2 regions of the Plantibacter sp. AC185 genome follow, and region 1 is predicted to be linked to the other one. Evidence: predicted binding sites of a transcription regulator. Region 1 holds the regulator's gene; the other holds the start of a gene.
What was found. The regulator HrcA, encoded in region 1, represses chaperone genes, less so after heat shock. The targets are predictions, from matches to a motif close to TTNGCACTCGNNNNNNNCGAGTGCNAA.
Positions count from the first base shown of each region.

Region 2: the regulator HrcA is predicted to act here: its motif matches at 10,909-10,935, upstream of groES (co-chaperone GroES).

Region 1 is NZ_OZ409831.1:270,223-284,717, reverse strand. Features, by position in the region: gene ACZZZB_RS01275 (RNA polymerase sigma factor) at 1-276, opposite strand, end outside; gene ACZZZB_RS01270 (hypothetical protein) at 273-926, opposite strand; gene ACZZZB_RS01265 (hypothetical protein) at 1,018-1,434, opposite strand; gene ACZZZB_RS01260 (ComEA family DNA-binding protein) at 1,630-2,331, shown strand; gene ACZZZB_RS01255 (ComEC/Rec2 family competence protein) at 2,379-4,751, shown strand; gene holA (DNA polymerase III subunit delta) at 4,819-5,874, shown strand; gene rpsT (30S ribosomal protein S20) at 6,144-6,404, opposite strand; gene lepA (translation elongation factor 4) at 6,624-8,474, shown strand; gene ACZZZB_RS01235 (DUF1990 family protein) at 8,471-9,115, shown strand; gene hemW (radical SAM family heme chaperone HemW) at 9,126-10,352, shown strand; gene ACZZZB_RS01225 (DUF4870 domain-containing protein) at 10,422-10,979, opposite strand; gene hrcA (heat-inducible transcriptional repressor HrcA) at 11,196-12,218, shown strand; gene dnaJ (molecular chaperone DnaJ) at 12,273-13,394, shown strand; gene ACZZZB_RS01210 (16S rRNA (uracil(1498)-N(3))-methyltransferase) at 13,396-14,133, shown strand; gene ACZZZB_RS01205 (HIT domain-containing protein) at 14,184-14,495, shown strand, end outside.
Region 2 is NZ_OZ409831.1:973,301-987,795, reverse strand. Features, by position in the region: gene rpsI (30S ribosomal protein S9) at 1-79, shown strand, start outside; gene glmM (phosphoglucosamine mutase) at 105-1,466, shown strand; gene coaA (type I pantothenate kinase) at 1,513-2,466, shown strand; gene glmS (glutamine--fructose-6-phosphate transaminase (isomerizing)) at 2,593-4,440, shown strand; gene ACZZZB_RS04715 (holo-ACP synthase) at 4,515-4,871, shown strand; gene alr (alanine racemase) at 4,868-6,028, shown strand; gene tsaE (tRNA (adenosine(37)-N6)-threonylcarbamoyltransferase complex ATPase subunit type 1 TsaE) at 6,025-6,525, shown strand; gene tsaB (tRNA (adenosine(37)-N6)-threonylcarbamoyltransferase complex dimerization subunit type 1 TsaB) at 6,536-7,165, shown strand; gene rimI (ribosomal protein S18-alanine N-acetyltransferase) at 7,162-7,698, shown strand; gene tsaD (tRNA (adenosine(37)-N6)-threonylcarbamoyltransferase complex transferase subunit TsaD) at 7,695-8,753, shown strand; gene ACZZZB_RS04685 (DUF4190 domain-containing protein) at 8,847-9,608, shown strand; gene ACZZZB_RS04680 (class I SAM-dependent methyltransferase) at 9,648-10,853, opposite strand; gene groES (co-chaperone GroES) at 11,012-11,308, shown strand; gene rarD (EamA family transporter RarD) at 11,510-12,442, shown strand; gene ACZZZB_RS04665 (ABC transporter substrate-binding protein) at 12,630-13,907, shown strand; gene ACZZZB_RS04660 (hypothetical protein) at 14,248-14,495, opposite strand, start outside.

The DNA of each region.
Region 1 (14,495 bases):
CAGACGAGCGGTGAGTGCGTCCCTGCGATCAGAGCTGCGGCGGGCATTCGACGCCACCCGGCGTGCGACTCCGAAGAGCCACATCCGCGCCTGTACGGGGTCCGCTGGCATCCGATCGATGTGTCTCCATGCTGCGATGAAGGTCTCGCTCAGCGCATCGGCGGCGTCTGCCGGGGTCGTGACCCGTCGGCCGAGGAACGAGAGCACATCGGCCGCGTTGTCCTGGTGAAGTCTCTCGAGTCGTTCCTGGCGGGCGCGACGTTTCGCGTCGGTCACTGCGCATCCTCCGCGGTCTCGCCACAGTCGCCGGCGACGTCGATCGAGGTCCCAGTCCGCAGGAAGCCAGCCTTCTCGAATGCATCGAAGATCTTCGTCGCCATCAGGTTTCCGGCCACGGATTCCGGGGTTGCAGCTGGCGGCGGCGTGGTTCCATTTACCTCGGCGATCGTTGCCAGTTCCGTGCGTCGAGCTTGTTCGATGGCGAGCGCTGCGTCGATGTCTGCTGTGGTGATCGAAGCGACGACCCTGTCCCAGTCGTATTCGGTCAGGAAGACGCGGGCTTCTTGAGTGCGGCGATCGGCCTCAGCCGTGCTGATGTTCCGGTATTCGGGGACCACTCGCGCAACGAGCTGGCACACCGCGCCGTCCTCGCCGATGTCGAACGATCGTTGCACCGTGGCTTCGGGTGTCCAGCCGACCCAGTCGAGCACAGCCGGGGCCGCCGCCGCAGCGCTCACACCGACCGTGAAGAGTCCGGCGGTCACACCCAGGAGGCTGAGGTAGCGCTTGTATCGGGATCTCAAGCCGGAAGGTCGTGCTCGGGACGCAGCCTCCTGGGCTACGAAACGAGCGTACTCGGCGGCTTCCGCATCCTCTCCGAAAGCGCGCGGCGCGGATCGTTGTATCTGTGCGTCAAGATCATCCATGGAAACCCCCTCGAGTGCACACCGTCACTGATGACATGTCCGGCATCCATCGAGTCTTAACGCGTGCGGCACGAACTGCGCGCGTTGATGTTCAGCTGCTCGGCCGCCACGATGAATCGCTCCAGTAGTCTCCGCGCACGACCAAGACATCGTTGCCGAACTCCTCCGCCGACACGGTGATCGGCCTCGGATCCCACAGGGTGCCGTCCATCCGGCCACGATCGACGAGATAGATCTCCTCGAAGGCCACTCGGTCGGCGCCCGCTGGGGGTCGCACGGTGAAGAGTGACCAGCACCCGCCGTTCGCGCATTCGCTGCGGGCGCTCAGCAGCGCGGTGCCTTCCGGGAACCGCATTGCCTCTGCAGACGGGACTCCGGCGCCATCGATTCGTTCGACGTCCAGGATCATGAGCCGAAGCGGATACAGGTGCATGGAGACGTCCAGCACCAGCGCCGCGGCGATGAGGATCGCCGTCAGCCAAGCCTGTCGACGTGACTTCGCCTGCATGCTGCCCCCGTTTCACCGGCCCCCGCCGGAGACTCGACGGTAGCAGGGCTCTGCGCCGCGAGGTGGGGGCCGGGGCTGGACGTCAGGCCTCGATGCGCGTCTCAAACGCGCTCCACAGGGGCGGGCGCGGGGTGTTCGGTCCCGTGGCGACGGCGAGCGTGTGGTGCGGGGCGTCCGGGCTCGTAGCGTTCGAGGATGACCATCGAACCGGAACCCACGTCCCGCCCGGTGCCGTCCAGGCGTTCGTCGACGCGCCGTTTGCTCGGTGAGCTACCGCGCCCGGAGTTCCGTGCCGGGGCGGTTGTCGTGCTGGTGATCGCGGCCCTCGTCGTCGCCATCCTCGTCTCGCTGTTCACCTCAGGCGGGGCGGTCAGGACGATCGGAGGGGCGGAGCTGTCGGCTGACGCGAGCCCCGTACCCACCGCGACACCGGGATCGACCGCGCCCGCCGGCTCGGCGACGGGGGAGCTGTTCATCCATGTACTTGGAGCGGTCGCGGCCCCTGGTGTCTACCGGCTGCCGGACGGATCACGTGCGTTCGATGCGGTGGCGTCCGCCGGCGGCCTCCTGCCGGAAGCGGACACCAGTGCCGTGAACCTCGCGCGGTTCGTGAACGACGGCGAGCAACTGTACGTCCCTGTGGTCGGCGAGGTGCCACCTGGTGGAGGCGCGAGCGGGTCGGCTGCCGGGAGTCCGTCCGGCTCGCAGCTCGTCAACGTGAACACGGCATCCGCGGCCGAACTCACCGCACTCCCGCGGATCGGAGAGGCCCTCGCCGCACGCATCGTCGCCTGGCGGGAGGCGAACGGACCGTTCGCCACCCTCGACGACCTGAGCGCGGTCGAAGGCATCGGCGCGAAGACCCTCGAGGGGCTTCGCGCGGCGGCGACGGTGTGACCACAGACGCGGCCACCGGACCGACATCCGGGCGAGGTGAGAGCGCGATGCGGTTCCCGCGCCTGCTCATCCCGGCGGCGGTCACCTGGGTCGGTGCGGCCGTCTGCAGCGCGGCTCCAACGCTGGCCTGGGGTGGCGTACTGGTCGCGTTCCTCGTCGCCTCCGCCTGCCTCGGGTGCAGCACGGTCGTCCGGCGTCGCCGTGCGGAGCATCGCCCCGGGGAGCGTCGGACAGGGTCTGTCCTCATTACGACACTCTTGCTCTGCGCGTGCTCCGCGGCGCTGTTCGGCATGGTCGCCGCGTCGCTCGCCGCACGCGCGCCTGACCGGCAGCCGGAGGCTCTGCTCGAGCTCGGGACCACGCCCGTGACCGCCGAGGTCGTGGTGACCGGCGACGCCGTGCCCACCGGTTCGGTCACGACGGGATCCGGCATCCGCTTCGCGGCCGACCTCGTGACGGCCAGTGGAGACCACAGCGTCCTGGAGCGCCTCTCGGTCCCGGTCCTCGTCTTCGCGCCGGTGCCGGCGGATCGGGCGCCGAGGATCGGTGAGCGCTGGCGCGTCGACGGCTCGCTCCGATGGAATGCACCGGGTGATGCGCGGGCAGCGCTGCTCTTCGCGCGGGAGGAACCCGAGCTGCTGGGGGAGCCGTCGGCGATCCTCGACTGGTCGGCGTCGCTCCGTTCCGGCCTCGTCGGCGTCGCGTCCACCTTGCCCGGCCCGGGTGGGGAACTGCTGCCCGGCCTCGCGATCGGCGATGTCAGCCAGGTGAGTGACGCGGTCACGGAGTCGATGCAGCGCAGTTCACTCTCGCATCTGACGGCCGTGTCCGGAGCGAACTGTGCGGTCATCGTGTGGCTCGTCAGCACGGCGGTCGCGGCAGTCGGTGGTGGACGGAAGCTCAGGATCTCGTGCGCCCTGCTGTGCCTCGTCGCCTTCGTGATCCTCGTGACGCCCCAACCGAGCGTGCAACGGGCGGCACTCATGGCTGCCTTCGTCCTGGTGCTGGGCGGCTTCGGGCGGCCGATCCGTGGCCTCGCCGCGCTGTCGTTGGCGGTGGTCGTGCTCCTCGTCGCCGACCCCTGGCTGGCCGGGCAGTACGGGTTCGGGCTCTCGGTGCTCGCGACCAGCGGTCTGCTGCTTCTGAGTGGACCCCTCACGGACTTGCTGGGTAGATGGCTGCCGCGAGGGATCGCGGCCCTCATCGCGATCCCGGCAGCCGCCCAGCTCGTCTGCCAGCCGATGCTCGTCCTCCTCGACCCCGCGATCCAGCTCGGCGGTGTCCCCGCGAACCTGCTCGCGGGCCCGGCCGCAGCGCCCGCGACCATGCTCGGGCTGCTCGCCTGCCTGCTGGTCCCGTTCGCACCACCACTCGCGCTGATCGTCGCGTGGCTCGGGTGGGTGCCCGCGACGTGGATCGCCGCGGTGGCCCGGTGGTTCGAGGGCATCCCTGCTGCGCGGGTGCCGTGGCCGGAGGGGCCACTCGGCGTCGTGCTCGTCACCGTACCGACGGCCCTGATCGCCACGCTCCTGCTGTTCCGTCGGGATCTGCCCCCGCGGTGGTCGAGGACGATCGGGTTGGCGGTGGTCGTGTCGCTCGTGGCACTGTGCGGTCGGGCGGTCGGGGACGGACTCGGCCCGGCCCTGCATCGACCGGGCGACTGGATCGTCGCCGCCTGCGACGTCGGTCAGGGCGACGCGGTCCTCCTGCGACAGGGCGGCGCCACCGCCCTGGTCGACGTCGGGCCCGACCCCGAATCGCTCCGCGCGTGCTTGGACGAACTCGGGGTGTCCCGCATCGAGCTGCTCGTCCTCACCCATTACGACCTCGACCACGTCGGAGGCCTCGACGCGGTCGTCGGCAGGGTCGACGAGGTGCTGCTCGGTCCGGTCGACGACCCGGAGGACGAGCGCATCGCGCGAGTGCTCCAAGCGGCCGGTGCCGAGGTGCGACAGGCCGGCGCCGGGGACCAGGGGGTGCTGGGGGATCCGGAGAGCGCGGCGCCGTGGCGCGTCCTGTGGCCGGACCCCGCGGCAGGCGGCGTCGAACCGGGGAACGATGCGAGCGTGGTGGTCCGGTTCGACCTCCTCGCCGCCTCGGTCCTGCTGCTCGGCGACCTCGGTGAGGAGGCACAGGACCGGCTGCTCGGACGGCACACACTCGGGGACGCGGTCGACATCGTCAAGGTGTCGCATCACGGTTCCGCCGATCAGAGCGACCGCCTGGCGCGCCGGGTGGGCGCGACGGTTGCGCTCGTCTCCGTCGGGGCCGACAACGGCTACGGGCATCCGACGCGCTCAGCGCTCGAGCTCTACGAGGCCACCGGGGCCGAGGTCCTCCGCACGGACGAATCTGGGACCATCGTCCTCGGCCCGGGCGACGGTGGTGGGTTCCGCGTGTGGTCGGAGCGCGGCGGGTGAGCTGCCGTTCCCGACCCGTCTGGCGTCGGCGGTCGCCGGTAGACTCGGACGGTCGAGAGGAGCCGCTGTGGCTGCACCACGTTCCGCCGGTCGCGGCAAGGCCAAGACGGCGGCCAAAGCCTCGGCGGCGATCCCGCAGCTCGGCTGGTCGGAGATCCGCCCGGCGCCGATCGTGTTGGTGACCGGCACGGAGTCCTTCCTCGCCGACCGGGCGATCCGCCGGCTGCGCGACTTCCTCGTCTCCGAAGACCCCTCGCTCGAGGTCAACGACGTCGCCGCCGACAGCTACGCCCCTGGGGAGCTGCTCACGGTCGCGAGCCCGTCGCTCTTCGGTGAGCCCCGGCTCGTCCGCGTCAGCCAGGTCGAGAAGTGTTCCGACCAGTTCCTCACCGAAGCCATCCGGTATCTCGAAGCACCGCCGGAGGGCGCCTACCTCGTGCTGCGGCACAACGGAGGCGTGCGCGGCAAGAAGCTGCTCGACGCCATCCGCTCAGGCACCGGCGGCGGTGTCGAGATCGTCTGCACCGAACTCAAACGGGACAGCGACAAGGCCGACTTCGCCGCGGCGGAGTTCAAGACGGCGGGTCGTCGCATCACGCCCCAGGCGCTCCGTGCACTCGTCGGCGCCTTCTCCGACGACCTCGCCGAGCTCGCTGCCGCGTGCAGTCAGCTCATGGCCGACGCCTCCGAGGAGATCACCGAGCAGACGGTCAACAAGTACTACGGCGGTCGACTCGAGACGAGCGCGTTCGACGTCGCCGACGCCGCGATCGCCGGACGACACGGGGAAGCGCTGCTCGCCCTGCGGCAGGCGCTCGACTCGGGTGCCGACCCCGTACCGATCGTCGCCGCGTTCGCGATGAAGATCCGCACGATGGCCAAAGTGTCGTCGGCACGCGGCGGGTCCGGGCAGATCGCCCAGCAGTTCGGCCTCGCGCCGTGGCAGGTCGACCGCGCCCGTCGGGACCTGTCAGGCTGGACCGACGCCGGCATCGGCCGCGTGGTGCAGATGCTCGCAGAGACCGACGCCGGAGTGAAGGGCGCGAGCCGCGACCCGGTGTTCGCGCTCGAGCGGCTCGTCGGCGTCATCGCGGCACGCGGGGTCGATCTGTCGGAGCGGTAGCCCGCCGAGCGGGCCGTGGTGGCGGGCGGATGCCCTTCGACAAGCTCAGGGACCCGTTTGCGCTCAGGGACCTGTGTGCGCTCAGGGACCCGTTTGCGCTCAGGGACCTGTGTGCGCTCAGGGACCTGTGTGCGCTCAGGGACCGGTCGGGTGCTGAGGGACCGCGGTGTGCGCTCAGGGACCGCGTGTGCTCAGGGAACGGAATGCCCCGGGAACGCGAAAGGCCCCGCACGTTCCGAGGAACGCCGGGGCCTTGCAGCTGGTGTCGCTTAGAGCGCGTTGACCTGCTTGGCGATGGCCGACTTGCGGTTCGCTGCCTGGTTCTCGTGGATGACGCCCTTGCTCACGGCCTTGTCGAGCTTCTTCGAGGCGAGCTTGAGTGCGGACTCAGCCTGAGCCTTGTCGCCGGCGACGACGGCCTCACGGGTTGCGCGGATGGCGGTCTTCAGCTGGCTCTTGACGGCCTTGTTGCGCTCGTTGGCCTTCTTGTTGGTGCCGATGCGCTTGATCTGCGACTTGATGTTTGCCACGTTGGGTCAACTTTCGGTTCGAGGAAATGATGTTCGGTGCCGTCGGACGGAAGAGGGCGTCTTCAAGCGAGTTCTCGTGTGGTCTCAACTCACACGCAAGCCAACAGGCAACATTACCAGTCGGGCTGAGTTCTGGCAATCCAGGGCACCGCAGCACGGGTGCTCCCCGCCGTGGGACAATGAAGGTTGCCCGATTCCACCCCTGACCCCGAGGAACGCGTGAGCCCCCAAGCAGTGAAGGCCCTCGAGCCGGCATCGACCGACCCGGCGTTCATCCGGAACTTCTGCATCATCGCCCACATCGACCACGGCAAGTCGACCTTGGCGGACCGCATGTTGCAGATCACCGGCGTCGTCTCGGACCGCGACATGCGGGCGCAGTACCTCGACCGCATGGACATCGAGCGCGAGCGCGGCATCACCATCAAGAGCCAGGCCGTGCGCATGCCGTGGTCGCTCAACGGTGAGACCTTCGCGCTCAACATGATCGACACCCCCGGCCACGTCGACTTCACCTACGAGGTCTCACGGTCACTCGCCGCGTGCGAGGGCGCGATCCTCCTCGTCGACGCCGCACAGGGTATCGAGGCGCAGACACTCGCGAACCTCTACCTCGCCCTCGAGAACGACCTCGAGATCATCCCGGTGCTCAACAAGATCGACCTCCCGGCGGCCGACCCCGACAAGTACGCGAAGGAGCTCGCGAGCCTCATCGGCGGCAAGCCCGAAGACGTCCTGCGGGTGTCCGGCAAGACCGGTATGGGTGTCGAGGAACTCCTCGACCGCGTCGTCGGCCGCATCCCGAACCCGGTGGGCGACCCGGACGCACCCACGCGCGCCATGATCTTCGACTCCGTCTACGACACCTACCGTGGCGTCGTCACCTACGTCCGCATGATCGACGGCCAGCTGAGTCCGCGCGAGCGCATCCAGATGATGTCGACGCGCGCAGTGCACGACCTCCTCGAGATCGGCGTCAGCTCGCCCGAGCCGACGCCCACGAAGGGCCTCGGCGTCGGTGAGGTGGGCTACCTCATCACGGGCGTGAAAGACGTCCGGCAGTCGAAGGTCGGCGACACCGTCACGACCGCGGTGAAGCCGGCGACCGACGCCCTCCCGGGCTACACCGACCCGAAGCCGATGGTCTTCTCCGGTCTGTACCCGATCGACGGCAGCGACTACCCGATCCTGCGCGACGCGCTCGACAAGCTGAAGCTCTCCGACGCCTCGCTCAACTACGAGCCGGAGACGTCCGTCGCCCTCGGCTTCGGGTTCCGTGTCGGCTTCCTCGGCCTCCTGCACCTCGAGATCGTGACCGAGCGGTTGCAGCGCGAGTTCGACCTCGACCTCATCGCCACGGCACCGTCGGTCACCTACGAGGTGAAGACGGAGGACAAGCAGGTCGTCACCGTCACGAACCCGAGCGAGTTCCCCTCCGGCAAGATCCTCGAGGTGTCTGAGCCGATGGTCAAGGTGGGCATCCTCGCCCCCAAGGACTACGTCGGCACCATCATGGAACTCTGCCAGAGCCGTCGAGGCGCGCTGCTCGGCATGGAGTACCTCGGCGAGGACCGCGTCGAACTGCGGTACACGATGCCGCTCGGTGAGATCGTCTTCGACTTCTTCGACCACCTGAAGAGCCGCACGCAGGGGTACGCCTCGCTCGACTACGAGCCCTCCGGTCAGCAGGCCGCCGATCTCGTGAAGGTCGACATCCTGCTGCAGGGCGACCAGGTCGACGCGTTCAGCGCCATCGTCCACCGCGAGAAGGCGTACGCCTACGGTGTGCTCATGACCGAGCGCCTGAAGAAGCTCATCCCGCGCCAGCAGTTCGAGGTGCCGATCCAGGCCGCCATCGGTGCGCGGATCATCGCCCGCGAGTCGGTCCGTGCCATGCGCAAGGACGTCCTGGCCAAGTGCTACGGCGGTGACATCACCCGCAAGCGCAAGCTCCTCGAGAAGCAGAAGGAGGGCAAGAAGCGGATGAAGATGGTCGGCAAGGTCGAGGTGCCTCAGGAGGCGTTCATCGCAGCGCTCTCCGGGGACGTGGAGACGAAGGACAAGAAGTGAACGCACGACGCAGTTCGTTCGAGGACGAGGCGGTCGACTACGCGGCCGTCGGCGCCACCCAGCGGACCGACCTCATGCAGTACCCGCCGGAGGGCTACGTGCCGTCGGAGGACGAGTTCCGCCTCGGGAGCGGTGAGGAGCGGTTCGCCCTCGCGAGCAGCGCCCTCCTCACCTGGGGACTGCACCGCTCGAGCGGCGTGGAGATCTCCGAGGTGCACCCCGGCACGGGCGTGCAGTACGGCGGCATAGCGTTCGCCGAGGACGGTACGCCGCTGGAACCCATCGAGACGCACGAGGAGCAGCGCTTCGCCGAGGACGGCACGCCGTTCATCACGCCGGGCACGACGGTCGTCTTCGCCGGCACCGTCGGCGGGGAACCGCTCGTCGGGCCGCATCGCGTCATCTCCGTCACCGAGGAGCCGGGTCACGTGAGCCTCGCCATCGGCACGATGGAGGGCGATCCGGAGAGCGGCGAGCAGTCCTTCACGATCGAGCAGCGCGAGGACGACTCCGTCTGGATCGTCGTGCGCTCGTTCTTCCGCCCGACGAAGGGTGCCGCGAAGCTCGTCGGCTCCAAGCGCCGCCGCAAGACCATGAACGACGCCTACCTCCGCGCACTCCTGCCGTCGCGCGGCGTCTGAGCGCCGGACCGTGCCGAGCGCCCTCCCACTCGCCGATCCGGCCCCGTCCGACGGACTCCTCCCGGAGACGGCGGCCGTCGGTGCCCACGAGCGCAACTTCGGGGTCTACCTGCACGTCCCGTTCTGCCGGGTCCGATGCGGCTACTGCGACTTCAACACCTACACGGCGACCGAGCTCCGCGGCGCGAAGCAGTCGGACTACGCCGACGAGGCGGTCGCGGAACTCCGCTTCGGCAAGTCCGTCCTGGCGTCATCGACCGTCCCCGACCGCCCGGTCTCGACCGTGTTCTTCGGAGGCGGGACGCCGACCCTCCTCCCCGCTGACGACCTCGTCCGGATGCTCCGTGGCGTGACGGACAACTTCGACCTCGCGCCCGGCGCCGAAGTGACGACCGAGGCGAACCCCGACTCCGTCGACGCCGCCTACCTCCGCACGCTCGCTGAAGCCGGATTCACCCGGGTGTCCTTCGGGATGCAGTCCGCGGTGCCGAGCGTGCTCGCCACCCTCGAGCGCACGCACGATCCGGCTCGGGTGCCGCTCGTCGTGCAGTGGGCTCGCGAGGCCGGACTCGGCGTCAGCCTGGACCTCATCTACGGGACGCCGGGGGAGACCCTGGCCGACTGGCGCGTCTCACTCGAGACGGCGATCGCCTGCGCACCGGACCACGTGTCGGCTTATTCGCTCATCGTCGAACCAGGGACGAAACTCGCGCGCCAGATCCGCTCGGGCGTGGTGGGGACCCCCGACGAAGACCTGCAGGCCGACATGTACGAGCTCGCCGACGATCTCCTCACCGAAGCCGGCTACGGCTGGTACGAGGTCAGCAACTGGGCGACCGACGACACGCACCGCTCCCGGCACAACCTCTCCTACTGGACCGGCGAGGACTGGTGGGGCGTCGGCCCGGGCTCGCACAGTCACGTCGGCGGGGTGCGCTGGTGGAACGTCAAGCACCCGGCGGCCTACGCCCAGCGGATCGCGGCGGGGGAGTCGCCGGCCGCCGGCCGGGAGACCCTGGACGACGAGACCCGGGAACTCGAACGCATCCTGCTGCTCACCCGGACGAGGGACGGCATCCCGATCCGGACGCTCGCCCCCGAGGCTCGCACGGCGGTCGCCGGGCTCATCGCCGAGGAACTGGTCGACGCACGGCAGGCCCTGCTCGGACGGCTGGAGCTCACGCGCCGCGGACGGCTCCTCGCCGACGCGGTCGTCCGCCGTCTGGTCGGCGACTGACCCTGCCCGAGGCGCAGAACAGCCCCGCCCGGCGGACCGGACGGGGCTGTTCTCGTGCGACTCGACGGGTCAGGCCTTGATGAACTGGATCGTGAGCGGGTAGCTGTACAGCTCGCCCTTGTTCGCCTTGATCGCGGCGATGATGCTGAACACGATCACGACGACGTACACGGCGATGATGATGAACAGACCCACGACGACGATCGTCAGGATCGAGCCGACCACGAGCGCGATCAGCATCGTCAGCTGGAAGTTCAGGGCGGTGAGCGTGTGCGCCTTGATGAACGGGCCGCGGTCCTTGAGGACCAGGTAGCCGATCAGCGGGGGGATGAATCCGAAGAAGATCCCACCAATGTGGATGAGCGTCGACCAGAGCTTCTCGTCCGACGGGCTCATGGGCTGAGCGGCGGCGTACGGCTGCTGGTACTGCGGGGCGCCTGCGGGCGGCGGCGGGTAGGAGCCGGCAGCGGGCGGCGTCGGCGCGTAGCCACCGGCGGGCGGGGGCGGGTAGGCGCCTGCGGGCGGCTGCTGCGGAGCTGCGGGAGGGGGCGTCGCGCCGTCTCCTGCAGGCGGAACCGACCCGCCCTTCGCTGGGTCGACGGGCGGCTGAGCGTTCGGATCGGACATCTTCGCACCTTTCACGGAGAGTGATATTCAATTGGTCCAGCTGAGCGTATCGCACCAGGTGTTGCTGATCAGGGACCCACGCCTGCGGCCAACGGTATTCCTGGGGCACGGGGCCGCGCAAGGGACGGCTGCGCGGAGGCCGCGATATGATTGGCAGTCAGGGTCTTCGAGTGCTGATGGTCGGTGCTCCGAGGTGGATGACGGGAGGAGATCGAGATGGTGTCGGATCGCGGTCTCGAAGTGCTCCGCGTCATCGTGCAGGACTACGTCGCCTCGCGTGAGCCCGTCGGTTCCAAGACGATCGTCGACCGCCACTCCTTCGGGGTCTCCGCAGCCACCATCCGCAACGACATGGCGCAGCTCGAGGACGAAGAGCTCATCGCCGCTCCACACACCTCTTCCGGCCGGGTGCCGACCGACAAGGGTTACCGGATGTTCGTCGACCACCTCGCCGACCGCCGTCCGCTGAACAACGCCCAACGGACGGCGATCGAGACCTTCCTCGGCGCGTCCGGCGACCTCGACGAGGTCCTGCACCGCACGGTGCGGCTGCTGTCGCAGCTGACGAACCAGGTCGCACTCGTCCAGTACCCGATGTTCTCCCGGGCACGTGTCCGGCATCTCGAGTTGGTGAGCGTCACCCCGAACCGTGTGCTCGCGGTCATCATCCTCGACAACGGCCGCGTCGAGCAGCGGCTCATCGAGACGGAGAGCCCGGTCGACGACGACCTCATCTCGCGTCTCCGCTCGCTGTGCAACGAGGCGGTCGCGGGCCGTCCACTCCTCGACGCCCACGACGCGATCGGCGACGTCCCCGCCGACATCGCCGACCTCGACCGCGCGGCGGCCGTCCGCATCGTCGACGCGGTGCGCGAGCAGCTGTCGGCGCAGCGCCAGGACCGCCTCGTCATGGCCGGCGCCGCCAACCTCGCCCGTACTGAAGACGACTTCCCCGGCAGCATCTATCCGGTCCTGGACGCCATCGAGCAGCAGGTCGTGCTGCTTCGGCTCTTCGGTGAGATGGAGTCCGAGCGCGACAGCGTGGTCGCCAGCATCGGGCGGGAGAACGCGTCCTTCGGCCTCGAGACCACGAGTGTCCTCGCCGGGAACTACCGTTCCTCTGGTGGCGAAATCGCCCGGCTCGGCGTCCTCGGCCCCACGAGAATGGACTACGCGAGCAACATGGCTGCGGTCCGCGCCGTCGCCAGGTACCTCTCGCGCATCCTCGACGCCGAGTGACGCATCCTCGTCGCGTCCCCCAACACCTTCCGCACCTCGAACGAAAGGCCCTCAGTGGCTGACTACCCCGACCACTACGCAGCACTCGGTGTCGCCAAGGAGGCGACGCCCGAAGAGATCAAGAAGGCGTACCGCCGCCTCGCACGCGAACTGCACCCCGACGTGAACCCGGGTTCCGACGCCTCGGAACGGTTCAAGGAGGTCACGCACGCCTACGACGTGCTGAGCGACCCCAAGCAGCGCCAGCAGTACGACCTCGGTCCGCAGGCTGGTGGGTTCGGTGGCGGCGACGCCGGGTTCGGCGGCTTCGGCGACATCTTCGACACCTTCTTCGGCGGGGGCGGCCAGCAGCGCGGGCCCAAGTCCCGTCGCGCACGCGGGGAGGACGCCCTGTTGCGCGTCGAGCTCGACCTCGACGAGGTCATCTTCGGCACCCACCGCGACCTCGAGGTCGACACCGCCGTGCTCTGCAGCACCTGCAACGGCTCCTGCTGCCAGCCCGGCACCTCACCGGTGACCTGCGACATCTGTCACGGCTCCGGCTCCATCCAGCGGGCCGTCCGCTCGCTGCTCGGCAACGTCATGACGTCGGCGCCCTGCGGCACCTGCCGCGGCTACGGCACGATCATCGCGACGCCGTGCGTCACCTGCCAGGGTCAGGGTCGGCTCCGTGCGCGCCGCACCGTCTCGGTCGACATCCCGGCCGGCGTCGACACCGGTCTGCGTCTGCAGATGCCGGGGAGCGGCGAGGTCGGCCCGGCCGGCGGCCCGAACGGCGACCTCTACCTCGAGATGAAGGTCAAGCACCACGACGTCTTCAGCCGCGACGGCGACGACCTGTTGTGCACGCTCGAAGTCCCGATGACCGACGCCATCCTCGGCCGCCAGGTCACCGTCCACGCGCTCGACGGCGACGTCGAGGTCGAGCTGCGGCCGGGCGTGCAGAGCTCGGAGGTCATCACGGTCAAGGACCGCGGCGTCACCCGCCTCCGCGGGAACAGCCGGGGCGACCTCAAGATCGGCGTCCAGGTCGTCACCCCGACGAAGCTCGACCACCGCGAACGCGAGCTGATCAAGAGCTTCGCCTCGGGACGACGTCAGGGTGCTCCGGCGCTCGCGCAGTTCCAGCAGGGCCTGTTCGCGAAGATCCGCGACCGCTTCCACGGCGTCGGTTGAGATGAGTTCGCTGTACCTCCGCGAGGATCTCGAATCGACCGGTGTCGGCGACTCGGTGACCCTCCGCGGGCCCGAGGCGAAGCACGCCGTCGCCGTGAGTCGGTTGCGGGTCGGCGAGACGACATCGATCGGCAACGGCCGGGGCCTGATCGCGACCGGACCGGTCGTGCGCAGCGAGCCGGGGGAGTTGGAGATCCGCGTCGAGTCGGTCGTGGTGCACCCGGAGAACCGTCCCGGGCTCGTCCTCGTGCAGGCGCTGGCCAAGGGCGATCGCGACGAACTCGCCATCCAGGCGGCGACCGAGCTGGGTGTCGACCGCATCGTCCCCTGGAGCGCCGAGCGCAGCATCTCCAGGTGGCAGGGCGACAAAGCGGTCAAGGGCCGTGCGCGCTGGCAGCTCATCGTGCGCGAGGCGTCGAAGCAGTCGATCCGCGCCCGGGTGCCCGAGGTGGCCGAGGTCGTCGACACCCGAGGACTCTCGGCGATCGTCGCCGGCCGGACCGTCCTCGTGCTCGAACCCAGCGCGGCACTCGCGCTCTCGGAGCTCGACCCGTCGGCACTGCTCGCCGAGGAACTCGTCCTCGTCGTCGGTCCGGAGGGCGGCATCTCGCCGGCGGAGCGAGAGCGGCTCGAAGCGGCCGGCGCGATCGAGGTCCGGATCGGCTCCGGCGTCCTGCGCACCTCGACGGCAGGGCCTGCGGCGATCGCCGCGCTCAACGTGTTGCTCGGTCGGTGGTGACGATCCACCAGCCCGCGCATGAGGCCGCCACGAACCTTAGACTGGTGGACATGAGTGAAGCACCGTCGGTATTCAGCCGCATCGTGTCGGGGGAGATCCCGACGACCCTCCTCGCCGAGACCGATCGGGTGATCGCGTTCGCCGACATCGCACCGCAGGCGCCCGTGCACCTCCTCGTCGTCCCGAAGACCGCCGAGTACCGCGACGTCGTGGAGTTGGCCGCTGGCGACCCTTCCTTGCTCGCTGAGATGGTCGAGGTGGCGTCGTCGCTTGCGAAGGAGCACACGGGTGGCGAGTTCCGACTCGTCTTCAACACCGGCGAGTCCGCCGGGCAGACGGTCTTCCACGTGCACGCGCATGTC
Region 2 (14,495 bases), 700 kb from region 1:
CCGCGACGCTCGCGTCAAGGAGCGCAAGAAGGCCGGACTCAAGAAGGCCCGTAAGGCTCCGCAGTTCTCGAAGCGCTAAGCGCTCTCAAGACAAGCGAAGCTCGATGCCTCAGCTGTTTGGTACCGACGGCGTACGCGGACTCGCGAACGCCGACCTGACGGCAGACCTCGCTCTCGGCCTTGCCCAAGCCACCGCAGTGGTGCTTGGGCAAGGCCGTAGTGCTGAGGCCCGCCGTGCCGCCGGGAAGCGCCCGGTCGCCGTGCTCGCACGCGACCCACGTATCTCCGGCGAGTTCCTGTCCGCCGCCGTCGCGGCGGGCCTGGCGTCCTCGGGCGTCGACGTGCTCGAGGCAGGCGTGCTGCCCACGCCCGCGACGGCGTTCCTCATCGCCGACATCGACGCCGACTTCGGTGTGATGATCTCCGCCTCGCACAACCCCGCGCCCGACAACGGGATCAAGATCTTCGCCCGCGGCGGCACGAAGCTGCCCGACGCCGTGGAACGCCGGATCGAGGAGTACCTCGACCGCCCCAAGCTCAGCCCGACCGGCGCAGACGTCGGCCGGATCATCCGCTTCGCCGACGCCGAGGACCGCTACGTCCTCCACCTGCTCGGCAGCCTCCCGAACCGCCTGGACGGCATCCATGTCGTCCTCGACTGCGCGCACGGCGCGGCCGCGGGAGTGTCGCCGGAGACCTTCCGCGACGCCGGGGCCAAGGTCACGATCATCGGCAACGACCCCGACGGCATGAACATCAACGACGGCGTCGGCTCCACGCACCTCGACCTCCTGTCCAAGGCGGTCCTCGAGCACGGTGCCGACCTCGGCATCGCACACGACGGCGACGCCGACCGTTGCCTGGCGGTCGACGCTGCGGGCAAGGTCGTCGACGGCGACCAGATCATGGCCATCCTCGCCGTCTCGATGCAGGAGCGCGGCAAGCTCAAGGACGACACGCTCGTCGCCACGGTGATGAGCAACCTCGGCCTGCACGTCGCGATGCGCGAGCACGGCATCAACGTCGTCCAGACCGGGGTCGGCGACCGCTACGTCCTCGAGGCGATGAACGCGAACGCCTATTCGCTCGGCGGTGAGCAGTCGGGCCACGTGATCATGGCCGACTACGCGACCACCGGCGACGGCATCCTCACCGGCCTGCACATCGTGGCCGAGATGGCGCGCACCGGGAAGACGCTGGCGGAGCTCGCCGCGGTGATGCAGGTGTACCCGCAGATCCTCGTCAACGTCACGGGTGTCGACCGCACGCGCCTCGTCGGCGACGAGGTCGTCGACGCTGCCGTACAGGCTGCCGAAGCCGAGCTCGGAGACGACGGACGCGTGCTGTTGCGGCCGTCCGGCACCGAGCAGCTCGTCCGGGTCATGGTCGAGGCGGCCGACCAGCCGACCGCCGATCGCCTGGCGCACCGCCTCGCCGACGTCGTCCGCGAGCGACTCGCCATCTGAGTCGTCCGGCGGCGGGTCGGCACCTCAGCTGTGGAAGAGTGATCGCATGACTTCGACGACGACGGGCGGTGCCTCCGGGCAGCCGACGCCCTACGTGGAGATCGACCGTGCCGAATGGGCGCGACTCGCTCCGGAGACGGCCACACCGCTCAGCGAGACCGAGGTCGTGCAGATCCGTGGCCTCGGCGACCGTCTCGACATGCGGGAGGTCGAGGAGGTCTACGTGCCGCTCAGCCGGCTGCTGAGCCTGTACGCGAAGGGCACCCAGGACCTCGGGCGAGCGACGAGCCGGTTCCTCGGCGACCAGGCGCTCCGGACGCCGTTCGTGATCGGTGTGGCGGGTTCCGTGGCCGTCGGCAAGTCGACCATCGCGCGGCTGCTGCGCGAACTGCTGTCGCGCTGGCCGGACACCCCTCACGTCGAACTCGTGACGACCGACGGCTTCCTCTACCCGAACGAGGAGCTCCAGCGGCGCGGCATCATGGATCGCAAGGGCTTCCCCGAGTCGTACGACCGGCGCGCGCTCCTGCGGTTCATCACCGCGGTGAAGAGCGGTGCCGCCGAGGTGCGGGCACCGTTCTACTCGCACCTGCGTTACGACATCATCCCGACGGCGCAGGTCGTCGTCCGGCGCCCCGACGTCCTGATCGTCGAGGGCTTGAACGTGCTGCAGCCGGCTGCGACGGCGAGCGGACTGGCGATCAGCGACCTGTTCGACTTCAGCATCTACGTCGACGCACGGACGCGCGACATCGAGTCCTGGTACGTCGACCGCTTCATGGCGCTCAAGCGGGGCGCGTTCTCGAACCCGAACTCCTTCTTCAACGTGTTCGCCGAGCTCTCCGATGAGGAGGCGGCCGATCAGGCGCGTGGGTTCTGGCGCTCGATCAACGAGCCGAACCTCATCGACAACATCCGCCCGACCCGCTCACGCGCCAAGCTGGTGCTGCGGAAGGACTCCGATCACACGGTGTCCTCGGTGCTGCTCCGCAAGCTCTGACCCGCGGCAGGGGAGGGGCCCGGGAACCGGTGGATCTCGGCGAGACCGTCCTGCTCCGAGGCTGAGCGCCGGCACCTCGAGGTTGGTGCAGGATCCTCGCAAAATCGCCCGATTATGCTGCTCTACATGTGTGGAATCGTAGGGTACGTCGGGAACGACAAGACGGTGGACGTCCTCATGGGCGGACTCAAGCGGCTCGAGTACCGGGGGTACGACTCAGCCGGGATCGCCGTGCTCGACGCGACGGGTTCGCTGAACACCCGGAAGCGCGCCGGGAAGCTGGCCGTCCTCACCGAGGACCTCGCCGCGAACCCCATCGCGCCGGGCTCGACCGGTATCGGTCACACCCGTTGGGCGACCCATGGTGGACCGACGGACCGCAACGCGCACCCGCACCTCGGTGACGAAGGACGCCTCGCGCTCATCCACAACGGCATCATCGAGAACTTCGCCGAGCTGCGCGCAGAGCTCCTCGCAGACGGCTTCACCTTCGAGAGCGACACCGACACCGAGATCGCCGCCGTGCTGATCGGCCGCGAGTACCGTTCCACCGGCGACCTCACCGAGGCCTTCCGTCGTGTCGTCGCTCGCCTGGACGGCGCCTTCACGCTGCTCGCCATGCACCAGGACCTGCCCGGCGTCGTCATCGGTGCGCGTCGGAACTCGCCGCTCGTCATCGGGCTCGGCGACGGCGAGAACTTCCTCGGGTCGGACGTCGCCGCGTTCGTGCAGTACACCCAGCGCGCGGTCGCGATCGGTCAGGACCAGATGGTCGTCATCACGCCTGACGACGTGACGGTCACCGACTTCTCCGGCAACCACGTCGTGACCGAGCCGTTCGAGATCCAATGGGACGCTTCGGCGGCCGACAAGGGCGGCTGGTCGAGCTTCATGGCGAAGGAGATCAGCGAGGAGCCCGACGCGGTCGCGAACACGATCCGCGGGCGGGTCGAGGGCGGCCAGGTCGTCATCCCCGAACTCGCCGGTCTCGACGAGCTCTTCCTCGACATCAACCGCATCGTGATCATCGCGTGTGGCACCGCCGCCTACGCGGGCACGGTCGGCACCTACGCGATCGAGCGCTGGGCCGGGATCCCGGTCACCGTCGAGCTGAGCCACGAGTTCCGCTACCGCGACCCGGTCATCGACGCGCGCACGCTCGTCATCTCGGTGAGCCAGTCGGGCGAGACCATGGACACGCTCATGGCGGTGCGTTTCGCGAGCGAGTCCGGCGCGAAGACGTTGTCGATCTGCAACACCCAGGGCGCCACGATCGCGCGCGAGTCGGACGCCGTGGTGTACACCCACGCGGGGCCCGAGGTCGCGGTCGCGTCCACGAAGGCGTTCACCGCTCAGATCACGGCGCTGTACCTGTTCGGGCTGCACCTCGCGCGGGTCCGCGGCACCCAGACTCCGCAGTTCCTGGCGTCGCAGGTCGAGGAGCTGCAGGCCGTGCCCGACAAGATCGCCAGCATCCTCGGCGCCTCCGAGAAGATCGCGCAGCTCGCCCACTGGATGGCCGACTCCCGCGCGGTGCTCTTCCTCGGTCGCCACGTCGGGTACCCGATCGCGCTCGAGGGTGCGCTGAAGCTCAAGGAGCTCGCGTACATCCACGCTGAAGGCTTCGCCGGTGGCGAGCTCAAGCACGGCCCGATCGCCCTGATCGAGCCGGGCCAGCCCGTCTTCGTCGTCGTCCCGAGCCCACGTGGCTCGGCGATCCTGCACCCGAAGGTCATCTCGACCATCGAGGAGATCCGCGCACGTGGTGCCCGGGTCATCGCGATCGCGGAGCAGGGCGACGCCGCCGTCCTGCCCTCGGCCGACGAGGTCATCCCGATCCCGCTCGCCGGTCCGCTGTTCGAGCCCCTGCTCGCCGTCATCCCGCTGCACATCTTCGCGATGGAGCTCGCGACGGCGAAGGGCCTCGACGTCGACCAGCCGCGCAACCTCGCGAAGTCCGTCACGGTCGAGTAGGGGCGGTCCGCGGGGTCCGAGGTGGCCCGTCGTGCGGGCCACCGGGCCGCGCAGGACGGCCGTAGAGTAGAGGGATGATCATCGGCATCGGGGTGGACCTGGTCGACCTCGCACGGTTCGAACGGGCGATCACGCGCACCCCGAACCTGCTGGCCAGGCTCTTCGTCCCGTCGGAACGCGACCTCCCGCTGCGGTCCCTCGCCGGACGGTTCGCCGCCAAGGAGGCGCTCATCAAAGCACTGGGTTCCTCGGACGGTATCCGGTGGCAGGAGATGGCGATCGTGAACGGCCCGGAGGGGAAGCCCGACTTCGCGCTGTCCGGCGTCACGGCTGGTGTCGTGGCCGAGCGGGGTATCACGAGCATGCACCTGACCATGACCCACGACGCCGGGGTCGCCGTCGCGTTCGTCGTCGCGGAGCGGGAGGGATGACGCCCGTGTCCGAGCACGACGAGCGACCGACCCGCGAGGCGATCATCGACCTGGACGCCCTGCGCCACAACGTCCGTCGTCTGCGCGAGCTGACCGGCGTCGGTGAACTCATCGTCGTCGTCAAGGCCGACGCCTACGGGCACGGTGCCGAGGCGATCGCCCGCGCGGCGGTCGAGGCCGGGGCCGATCGCTTGGGCGTCGCCGACATCACGGAGGGCGTCGCGCTGCGTGCCGCCGGGATCACGGCACCGATCCTCGCCTGGCTGCACGGCCCGCAGGCCGCCTTCGGCGCCGCACTCGACGCCGGGATCGACCTCGGTCTGTCGTCAGTCGCGCAGCTCGACCGCGTGATCGAGGCCGCTCGGGATCGGCCGTCCGTCGTGCCGGTCGTCCAGTTCAAACTCGAGACCGGGCTCAGCCGGAACGGCGCGGCCGAAGCCGACTGGCCGGAGCTCTTCCAAGCCGCAGCAGCAGCCGAGGCCGCCGGGCTCGTCCGGGTCGACGGGCTATTCTCGCACGTCTCCAACACCTCCACCGACGACGACCGGGCCGCCGCCGTCCGCTTCGAGCGCGGTGTGGCCCTCGCCACGGAGGCCGGTCTCGCTCCGCGGAGTCTGCACCTCGCCGCGTCGGCGGCAGCGCTCGGCGAGCCGTCCCTCCGCTACGACGCCGTCCGCCTCGGACTCGCCGTGTACGGTCTCTCGCCCTTCGAACCCACCGACGACGCCGGCCGCTCGGCCGACGCCTTCGGCCTCCGGCCCGTCATGACCCTCCGGGCGACGGTCGCCGCCGTGCGTCGGGTCGAACCGGGCGCCGGGGTGTCCTACGACTACAGCTACCGGACCAGCACGGCGACGACGCTCGCCCTCATCCCGCTCGGATACGCCGACGGTGTGCCGCGGAGCGCCTCGAACGCCGGTCCGGTCGTGATCAACGGACGCCGCTACCAGGTGTCCGGGCGGATCGCGATGGACCAGTTCGTCGTCGACGTCGGCGACGACGCGGTCGCGGTGGGTGACGACGCCGTGCTCTTCGGCGATCCGGCGTCCGGCGCGCCGCGCGTCGAGGAGTGGGCGGAGGCCGCCGGCACCATCAACTACGAACTCGTCACCCGCATCGGGCCGCGCGTGGTCCGGACGACCGGGGAGCGGTCATGACCGATCACGTCCTCACCCCGGGCACCGTCGAGGTGGCGACGCCCGAAGAGATGCACGCGTACGGCGTCCGGCTCGGCGCCGAACTGCGTGCAGGGCAGCTCCTGGTCCTGACCGGGCCGCTCGGAGCGGGCAAGACGACCCTCACGCGAGGGATCGGCGAGGGACTCGGCGTCCGCGGCCCCGTCACCAGCCCCACCTTCGTGCTCGCCAGGACGCACCCGAGCCTCGTCGGCGGTCCGCCGCTCGTCCACGTGGACGCCTACCGGCTCGGCTCGGCTCTCGAACTCGACGACATCGACATCGACTTCGCCCGGTCCGTCGTCGTCGTGGAGTGGGGAGCCGGGTTACTCGACGGCGTGGTCCCCACGTGGTTCGAGCTCGTCATCGAGCGTCCGACCGGAGCCGGCGACGAGCCCGCGACGGACGACGCCGGTGAGGAGCCGATCGAGCGCCGGACCCTCACGCTCTCGCGGCACCCCGCCATCGACGCCGGGTAGGCTGGACGACGTGCTGTTGGCGATCGATACATCCGCGGGTTCGAGCGTCGCCGTCGTCACCCTGGGTGGCGAGGTGCTGGCCGAACGGTCCTCCGACGACCCGATGCGGCACGCCGAGGTCATCGGGACGCTCATCGCCGGATGCCTCGACGACGCCGGGATCGAGGTCGCCACGCTCACCGGGCTGGTCGCGGGTATGGGACCAGGGCCGTTCACCGGACTCCGGATCGGGATCGCCGCGGCCCGCAGCTTCGGGATCGGCGCAGGCCTCCCGGTGCACCCCGTGGTGAGCCACGACGCGATCGCGCTCGACGCCTACCGTTCCGGTTCCGCCGCAGCCGACGCCACGCTCCTCGTGGTCACGGATGCCCGCCGTCGCGAACGCTACTGGACCAGCTACGCCGGACTCGACGCAGCCGGCCTCCCGGTCCGCGTGCAAGGGCCGGCCCTGGCGAAACCCGACGAGCTGCCGACCTCCGAATCCGCGCGCCTCGACGCGCTGGTCGTCCCCGCCGGGGCACTGGGACAGGTCGCCGCCGCACTCCTCGCCACCGATGGTGGATTCGCGGGGGAGGAGCCGTTGTACCTCCGCTCGCCCGACGTCACGATGTCAGCGGGCGCCAAGCGGGTGACGGCGTGAGCTGGTCGCTGCGCCGCGCCGGTGTCGCCGACCTCGACGCGATCATGGAGCTCGAGCACACCGTTTTCGTGAACGACGCGTGGTCGGCGGACATGATGCGCGCCGAACTGTCGTCGCCGCACAGCTACTACCTCGTCGCGACGGAGGTCGACGCCGACGACGCGACACTCGCCGGCTACGGCGGTCTCTTCGCACCGTCCCGGTCCGACGACGCCGACATCCAGACCATCGCCGTCGCCGGGCACGCCAGAGGACGAGGGCTCGGACGACTCCTCATGCAGGCGCTCATCGAGCAGGCCCGGCAGCAGGACGTCACCCAGGTGTTCCTCGAGGTCAGGGCCGACAACCCTGTGGCGATCGCACTGTACCGGAGTCTCGGCTTCGAGGAACTCGGCGTCCGCCCCGGCTACTACCAGCCGGACGACGTCGACGCCATCGTCATGCGACTCACGGTCCAGCCGAGGCCACCCATGCCCGCCCACGGGCAGTCCCCGCTCGACCCGACCGACCAGCACCCCGGGAGCATCGCGTGAACCGTGCAGAACCGCTCGTCCTCGGCATCGAGACGAGCTGCGACGAGACCGGGATCGGCATCGTCCGCGGACACCACCTGCTGGCGAACACCATCGCCTCGAGCATGGACGAGCACGCGCGGTACGGCGGCGTCGTCCCGGAGGTCGCCGCACGCGCCCACCTCGAGGCCCTCGAGCCCACGCTCACGGCGGCGCTCGCCGAGGCCGGCATCGCGTTGGCCGACCTCGACGCGGTCGCGGTGACGAGTGGCCCCGGCCTGTCCGGCGCACTCATGGTCGGCGTCGGCGCAGCGAAGGCGCTCGCCGTGTCCCTCGGCAAACCGCTGTACGCCGTGAACCACCTCGTCGGTCACGTCGGCGCGGACGTCCTCGACTCCGACGACGGGACGATCGAGTACCCGACGATCGCCCTGCTCGTATCCGGCGGGCACACCTCGCTGCTCCTCGTGCGGGACCTCGTGTCGGATGTCGAACTGCTCGGCGAGACCATCGACGACGCGGCGGGCGAGGCCTTCGACAAGGTCGCGCGTATCCTGGGTCTGCCGTACCCGGGCGGGCCGCAGATCGACCGGGCGGCCGTCGGCGGCGACCCGAAGGCGATCCGCTTCCCCCGCGGACTCAGCCTGCCGAAGGACATGGAGCGGCATCGCTACGACTTCTCCTTCTCCGGCCTGAAGACGGCCGTGGCGCGCTGGGTCGAGGCGAAGCAGGACGCGGGGGAGCCGGTCCCCGTCGCGGACGTCGCCGCCAGCTTCCGCGAGGCCGTCGTCGACGTGCTCGTCTCGAAGGCGGTCAAGGCGTGCACCGAGCTCGGTGTGCCCCGCCTGCTGCTGGGGGGCGGTGTCATCGCGAACGCACGGCTCCGCGAGGTGGCAGCCGAACGCACCGCCTCGGCCGGGATCGAACTCCGCATCCCGCCGTTGCAGCTGTGCACCGACAACGGCGCGATGATCGCCGCGCTCGCCGCGCAGCTCATCTCCGCCGGACACGAGCCGTCGTCGCTCGACTTCGGCGCCGACTCGACCCTGCCGGTCACCGAGATCCAGGTGCACTGACCGCTCGACCAGCCGTGTCCGGCACTCGACCGGGTGCGCGGACGTCGGCGCATAGGATGGGCCGGTACCCGGTCACGGATCGAAGGAGCGGCGATGGATCAGCACGAGCACCCCGACGGACGACCTCAGCACCAGGACGGTGCGGCGGACGGGCAGTCACGCCCGCCGCAGGCCGAGCAGCCGAACGGGCAGCCGCAGCAGCCGTGGGGGCAGCAGCCCCAGCCCCAGCAGCCCTGGTCGCCCTACCAGCCGCCACAGCCCTCCCAGCAGGCCGGCGTCGCGCCGCAGGGCCAGCAGCAGCCGTATCAGCCTCAGCCCCAGGGCCGGCAGCAGCCGTACCCGCCTCAGCCCCAGGCCCAACAGCCGTACCAGCCTCAGGGTCAGGCCTCCCCGCCGCCCACGGATTGGCAGCGCGGCGCCGGCGCGCCCGTCACGCCACCGACGCGCCCTGCCCAGCAGGGCTCATCCCCCTCGGCCCCTCCGGCGGGTTGGCAGGGCGATCACGCGACCTATCTCCAGACGGTGCCGACGGCGGTCTACCAGGCGCCGAGCCAGGGTGGCTACGCCGCGTACCAGCAGTCGCAGACGCAGACCCCTGCCGCGTCGACCGGGACCTCGCGGAGCACCTGGTCGCTCATCGCCGGTGTCGTCGGGCTCGTCGTGTCGGTCTTCGTCGGTTGGGGCTTTCCCCTGTCGATCGCCGCGATCGTGCTCGGGTTCGGAGCCAGGCGTCGCGAGCCGCAGGGCCGAGGTCGCGCCCTCACCGGCCTCGTGACCGGGTTCGTCGGCCTCGCCTGCTCGGTCGGCTGGCTCGTCTACAGCGTCGTCGTGATCATCGGGTACGTCTCGACCTGATCCTCTTCGGGGCGCTGCGGCCCGGCGGAGGCCGTCGGGTCAGGCGTCGGTGGCCGGCGTCACCCGTTCGACGAGCAGCGCACTGTGTTTGCCGGCGATCCTCGTGAGGATGATTGTCGCCGAGCCGTCGCCCTTGAGCGCGAGGCGCTTCCGGAACGCCGCGGGGTCGACGTCGACGCCGCGTTTCTTGATCTCGAGGACGCCGATCCCGCGATCACGCATCGTGCGCTTGAGGACCTTCTCGTCCATCGGCAGCCGTTCGAGCACCCGGAAGGTCGTGGCGAACGGCGAGCTCGTCGCGGTGTCGGAGGTCAGGTAGGCGATGCCCTGGCCGAGCATGCCGGCCTCCAACCGGATGGCGAGGTCGCCGATGAGTCGGGCCCGGATCACGGATCCGTCGGGTTCGTGCACGTAGTCGCCGAGCTCCCGCACCGGGGCGTCGTCGGCGTCGGCCTCGGCGTGCAACTCGTGGTGGACGCCGTCCGCGAGGAGGAGCGCGGACCGTCGGACATCCGGACGGGCCAGCGGGCCGAACCAGAGCGCCATCTCGACGAGCTGTCCGTCGACCGACACCCACTGCGCCTCGGCGTCGTCGGGGATGAGGGAGCGGTCGAATCCGGGCCCGAGCTTGACGCCTGTGGGAAGGCGGGTCGCCGCACCGAAGACCAGGTCGAGGGACGGGGTGTAGTCGGCGGCACTCGACAGCCGCGCGGTGTCGGCGTGTCCTGCGGTGCGCCGCGCGGGATCGAACCAGACCGCGTCGAAGTCGTCGAGGGAGACGTCTTCGGCGGCGGCGTTCCGTACGGTCGCCGTGGGGAACGGAGCGAGGTTGTAGCTGGCGATGGCCGCGGTGACCTCGTCGATGTCGACCGCCGTGACCTCCAGGTCGAGCGAGGCCATGGCCATCGAGTCGGCGCCGATGCCGCTGCCGAGGTCGGCGATGCGCGTGAGGCCGGCCCGGGCGAACCGCCCGGCGTGCAGCGCGGCGACGGGAAGGCGTGTGGCCTGTTCGAGCCCGGCCTCGGTGAACAGCATACGGCCGGCGAACGGTCCGAACTTGCCGACAGCCTTCTGCCTCAATCGCGACTGCGTGAGGACCGCCGCGACCAGCTCGGGGGAGTGGCCCTCCTTGCGCAGGCGCCCGACCAGGCGGACGGCCTCGTCCTTCGTCGGGTAAGGGGGGAGGGAGTCGAGGAGCCTGAGGCCGTCGGCCGTGAGGAGTTCGACGAGTTCCGAACGGTCCATGGTCAGCGGGCCTCGGGCGGAGCTGGATGCATCCGGCAACGGTAGCAGTCGCTGATTGGCACTCGCATTGCATGAGTGCCAGAACATGCCTACACTGGAATCAGCACTCTCGCAGTGTGAGTGCTAACCACGTCTTCGTTTCAAGAAAGAGGTCAACCGTGTCGGTCTCCATCAAGCCGCTCGAGGATCGCATCGTCATCAAGCAGGTCGAGGCAGAGCAGACCACCGCTTCAGGTCTGGTCATCCCCGACACCGCCAAGGAGAAGCCCCAGGAGGGCGAGGTCGTGGCGGTCGGACCCGGTCGCATCGACGACAACGGCAACCGCGTGCCGCTCGACGTCGCCGTCGGCGACAAGGTGATCTACTCCAAGTACGGTGGCACCGAGGTCAAGTACGCCGGTGAGGACTACCTCGTCCTGTCCGCGCGCGACGTCCTCGCAGTCGTCGTCCGCTAGTCACCAGCGCACGGATCCGGCGGCTCAAGCCGCTCAACAGCCCGAATGGCATTCGCCGTTCGGGCTGTGTCCGTTTCCGGAGGGTGTCGCGGGGAATCGCGGGTCTAGCCTGGACCAGTGCAGAACCCCAGCGATCCAGCCGACGTCGACATCCACCCCGTCACCGTCGACGGGGGAGGGGACCGACGTGCGAGCGTCGCCGTGCCCCAGCAGGGGAGCCGGTCCGGACTGCTCTCGGCGGTCGCCGCCTACTGCCTCTGGGGAGCGCTCCCGCTCTACTTCATCGCCCTCGCACCGGCCGGCGCCTTCGAGGTGGTGGCGTGGCGGATCCTGTTCTCCCTCGTCTTCTGTGCCGTCCTCATCCTGGCGACCCGTTCCTGGCGTCGGCTGTTCGGCATCCTCCGCCAGCGCCGCATCGTGCTCACGATGGGTCTCGCCGGGGCGCTCATCTACGTCAACTGGCAGACGTACGTCTACGGTGCGCTCAACGGCCAAGTGGTCGAGGCGTCGCTCGGGTACTTCATCAACCCGATCGTGACCGTCTTCCTCGGCGTCTTCTTCCTTCGCGAGCGGCTGCGTCCAGCCCAATGGGCTGCGGTGGTCGTGAGCGTGATCGCGGTCCTGGTCCTCGCGATCGGACACGGCAGCGTCCCCTGGATCGCCCTCATCCTGGCCTTCTCGTTCGGCCTCTACGGCTACATCAAGAAACTGGTGGGCGGCTCGGTCGACGCAGTGTCCGGGTTGACGCTCGAGACCGTGTGGCTGATGCCGGTCGCGATCGCCCAGCTCATCGCCGTCGGCGTGACCGGTGGGCTGACCATCGGCACCGCGGGCGTCGGGCACGCCCTGCTGCTCGTCGGCGCCGGCGTCATCACCGCCGTCCCGCTCCTGCTGTTCGCGGCGGCGGCCCGCCGCCTCCCGCTCACCTGGATGGGTTTCATCCAGTACTTCGCACCGATCATCCAGTTCGTCGTCGGTGTCGCGGTCCTGCACGAGGCGATGCCGCCGGAGCGCTGGTTGGGCTTCGGTCTCGTGTGGCTGGCGCTCGCGATCCTCACCGTCGACATGCTCGTCGCCTCCACCCGGGGTCGTCGGGCCGCCGGGGCCGAACGGCGCCGCTCGATGAGGGTCTGAACAGCGGATTCCAGCGCTGATCGCGCGACCACTGCAGGAAAAGCGCGAAACTGGCCCTCCTGAGGTAACGATTTGGTCGTGTTACACGCTTGTAACGTCAACGACATTGTCCAGCGCACGTGCAGCGGATAACTTGACTCAACGGCAGCCCCTGGAGCTGCCACTCTTCTGACAAGCAAGGAGTACCATGAGCGTCTTTTCGAAGGCCACGGCCGCTCGCTCCCGCCCACGTTCCATCGTTCTCGGTGGTATCGCACTGATCGGAGCCAGCGCGCTGGTTCTGAGCGGTTGCGCCTCAAGTGGTAGCGGCGACAGCGGCAGCAGCAGCAAGCCTGCTGGCGACCTGACCCTGAAGCTCGGCACGGCGTTGCCGCAGACCGGTAACCTCGCGTTCCTCGGCCCGCCCGAGGAGGCCGGTGTCGGTCTCGCGGTCAAGGAGGTCAACGACGCCGACCTCGGCATCAAGATCGACCTGACGCTCGGCGACTCGGGTGACTCCGACAACAAGGCGTACGCGACCGAGGTCCCCCGTCTGCTCTCCGAGGGTGTCACGGCCATCATCGGTGCAGCGTCCTCGGGTGTGTCGAAGCTCTTCATCGACGAAGTCACCGGCGCAGGCGTCATCCAGTTCTCCCCGGCGAACACCTCCGCGGACTTCACGACGTGGGACGACAACGGTCTCTACTGGCGGACGGCGCCGTCCGACGTGCTGCAGGGCGAGGTCCTCGGGAACCTGATCGCGGAGGACGGCAACGCCACCCTCGGCATCATCTACCTGAACGACTCCTACGGCACCGGCCTCGCGAAGTTCACCAAGGAGGCGTTCGAGAGCGCCGGCGGTGAAGTGGTCGCCGAGCAGTCGTACAACACCGGTGACACCTCGTTCGACGCGCAGATCAGCGCGGTCAAGGCGGAGAACCCCGACGCGATCGCGATCATCGCGTTCGAGGAGACCAAGACGATCGTCCCCGGTCTCGCCGGCTTCCCCTCGGACAAGCTCTACTTCGTCGACGGCAACCTCGCCGACTACAGCGCGGACTTCGCTCCGGGCACCCTGACGGGCGCCAAGGGCACGCTGCCCGGTCTCGACACCGCGAAGCTCGGTGACTTCACCGACCGCCTCCAGGCGTTCGTGAAGGACGAGGGCGGCGAGCCGCTGAAGGACTACAGCTACGCGGCTGAATCCTACGACGCCGTCATCCTGCTCGCCCTCGCGGCGCTGCAGGCCGGTTCGACCGAGGGTGCCGACATGGCGGCCGAGCTCCAGTCCGTGTCCGGTGGCAAGGACAAGGGCGAGAAGGTGACCACCTTCGAAGAGGGTGCGAAGGCCATCGCCGACGGCAAGAAGATCGACTACGACGGCAACTCCGGTCCGATCACGTTCGACGAGAACGGTGACCCGACCGAGGCGACGATCGGTATCTACCAGTACGGTGACGACAACAAGTACACCCGCACCAACTAGTCGCCCACGCGACTGACGAGGCCCCGGAGTGATCCGGGGCCTTCGTCGTGCCCGGCCCCCGATGCACCCCGCGTATGGTGTGCCGTGTGTGGTGGCGCCAGCGCGGTGCGCTGACGCGAGCGCGGGTCCAGCGCGTGAGCGCGGGTCTCCGGAGACCCGCGCCCACGCGCCTGCGGCGCGCTCACGCCGATTCCGAGCCCATGCGGCACAGCGGGGCGCGCTCACGCCGACGCACCGCGCTGGCGACGGGAGGGGCGCCTGCCAGCGCACCGCGCTGACGGAGGGTGCGGTGCGGTCGCGCCGGCGCACCGCGCTGACAGCGACCGGTTGGGCGCCCGGGTCAACGGAACGCGCGTTGCAGTCCCGCGCGCTCGAGTTTCGCGGCGAGCCGGCTCGGATGGACGAGGTCCTCCCAGGTGGCGCGGACGACGGTGTAGCCGAGCGCGCGCAGCCGGTCCTCACGATGCTTCTCCGCCAGGACGATGTCGGCCACGTCCCGTCCCTGCGTGAACTCCTCCCGCACATACTTCTGCCGACCGTCGAGTTCGAGGATGATGCGCTCGTCCGGCCAGACCGCATCGACCACAC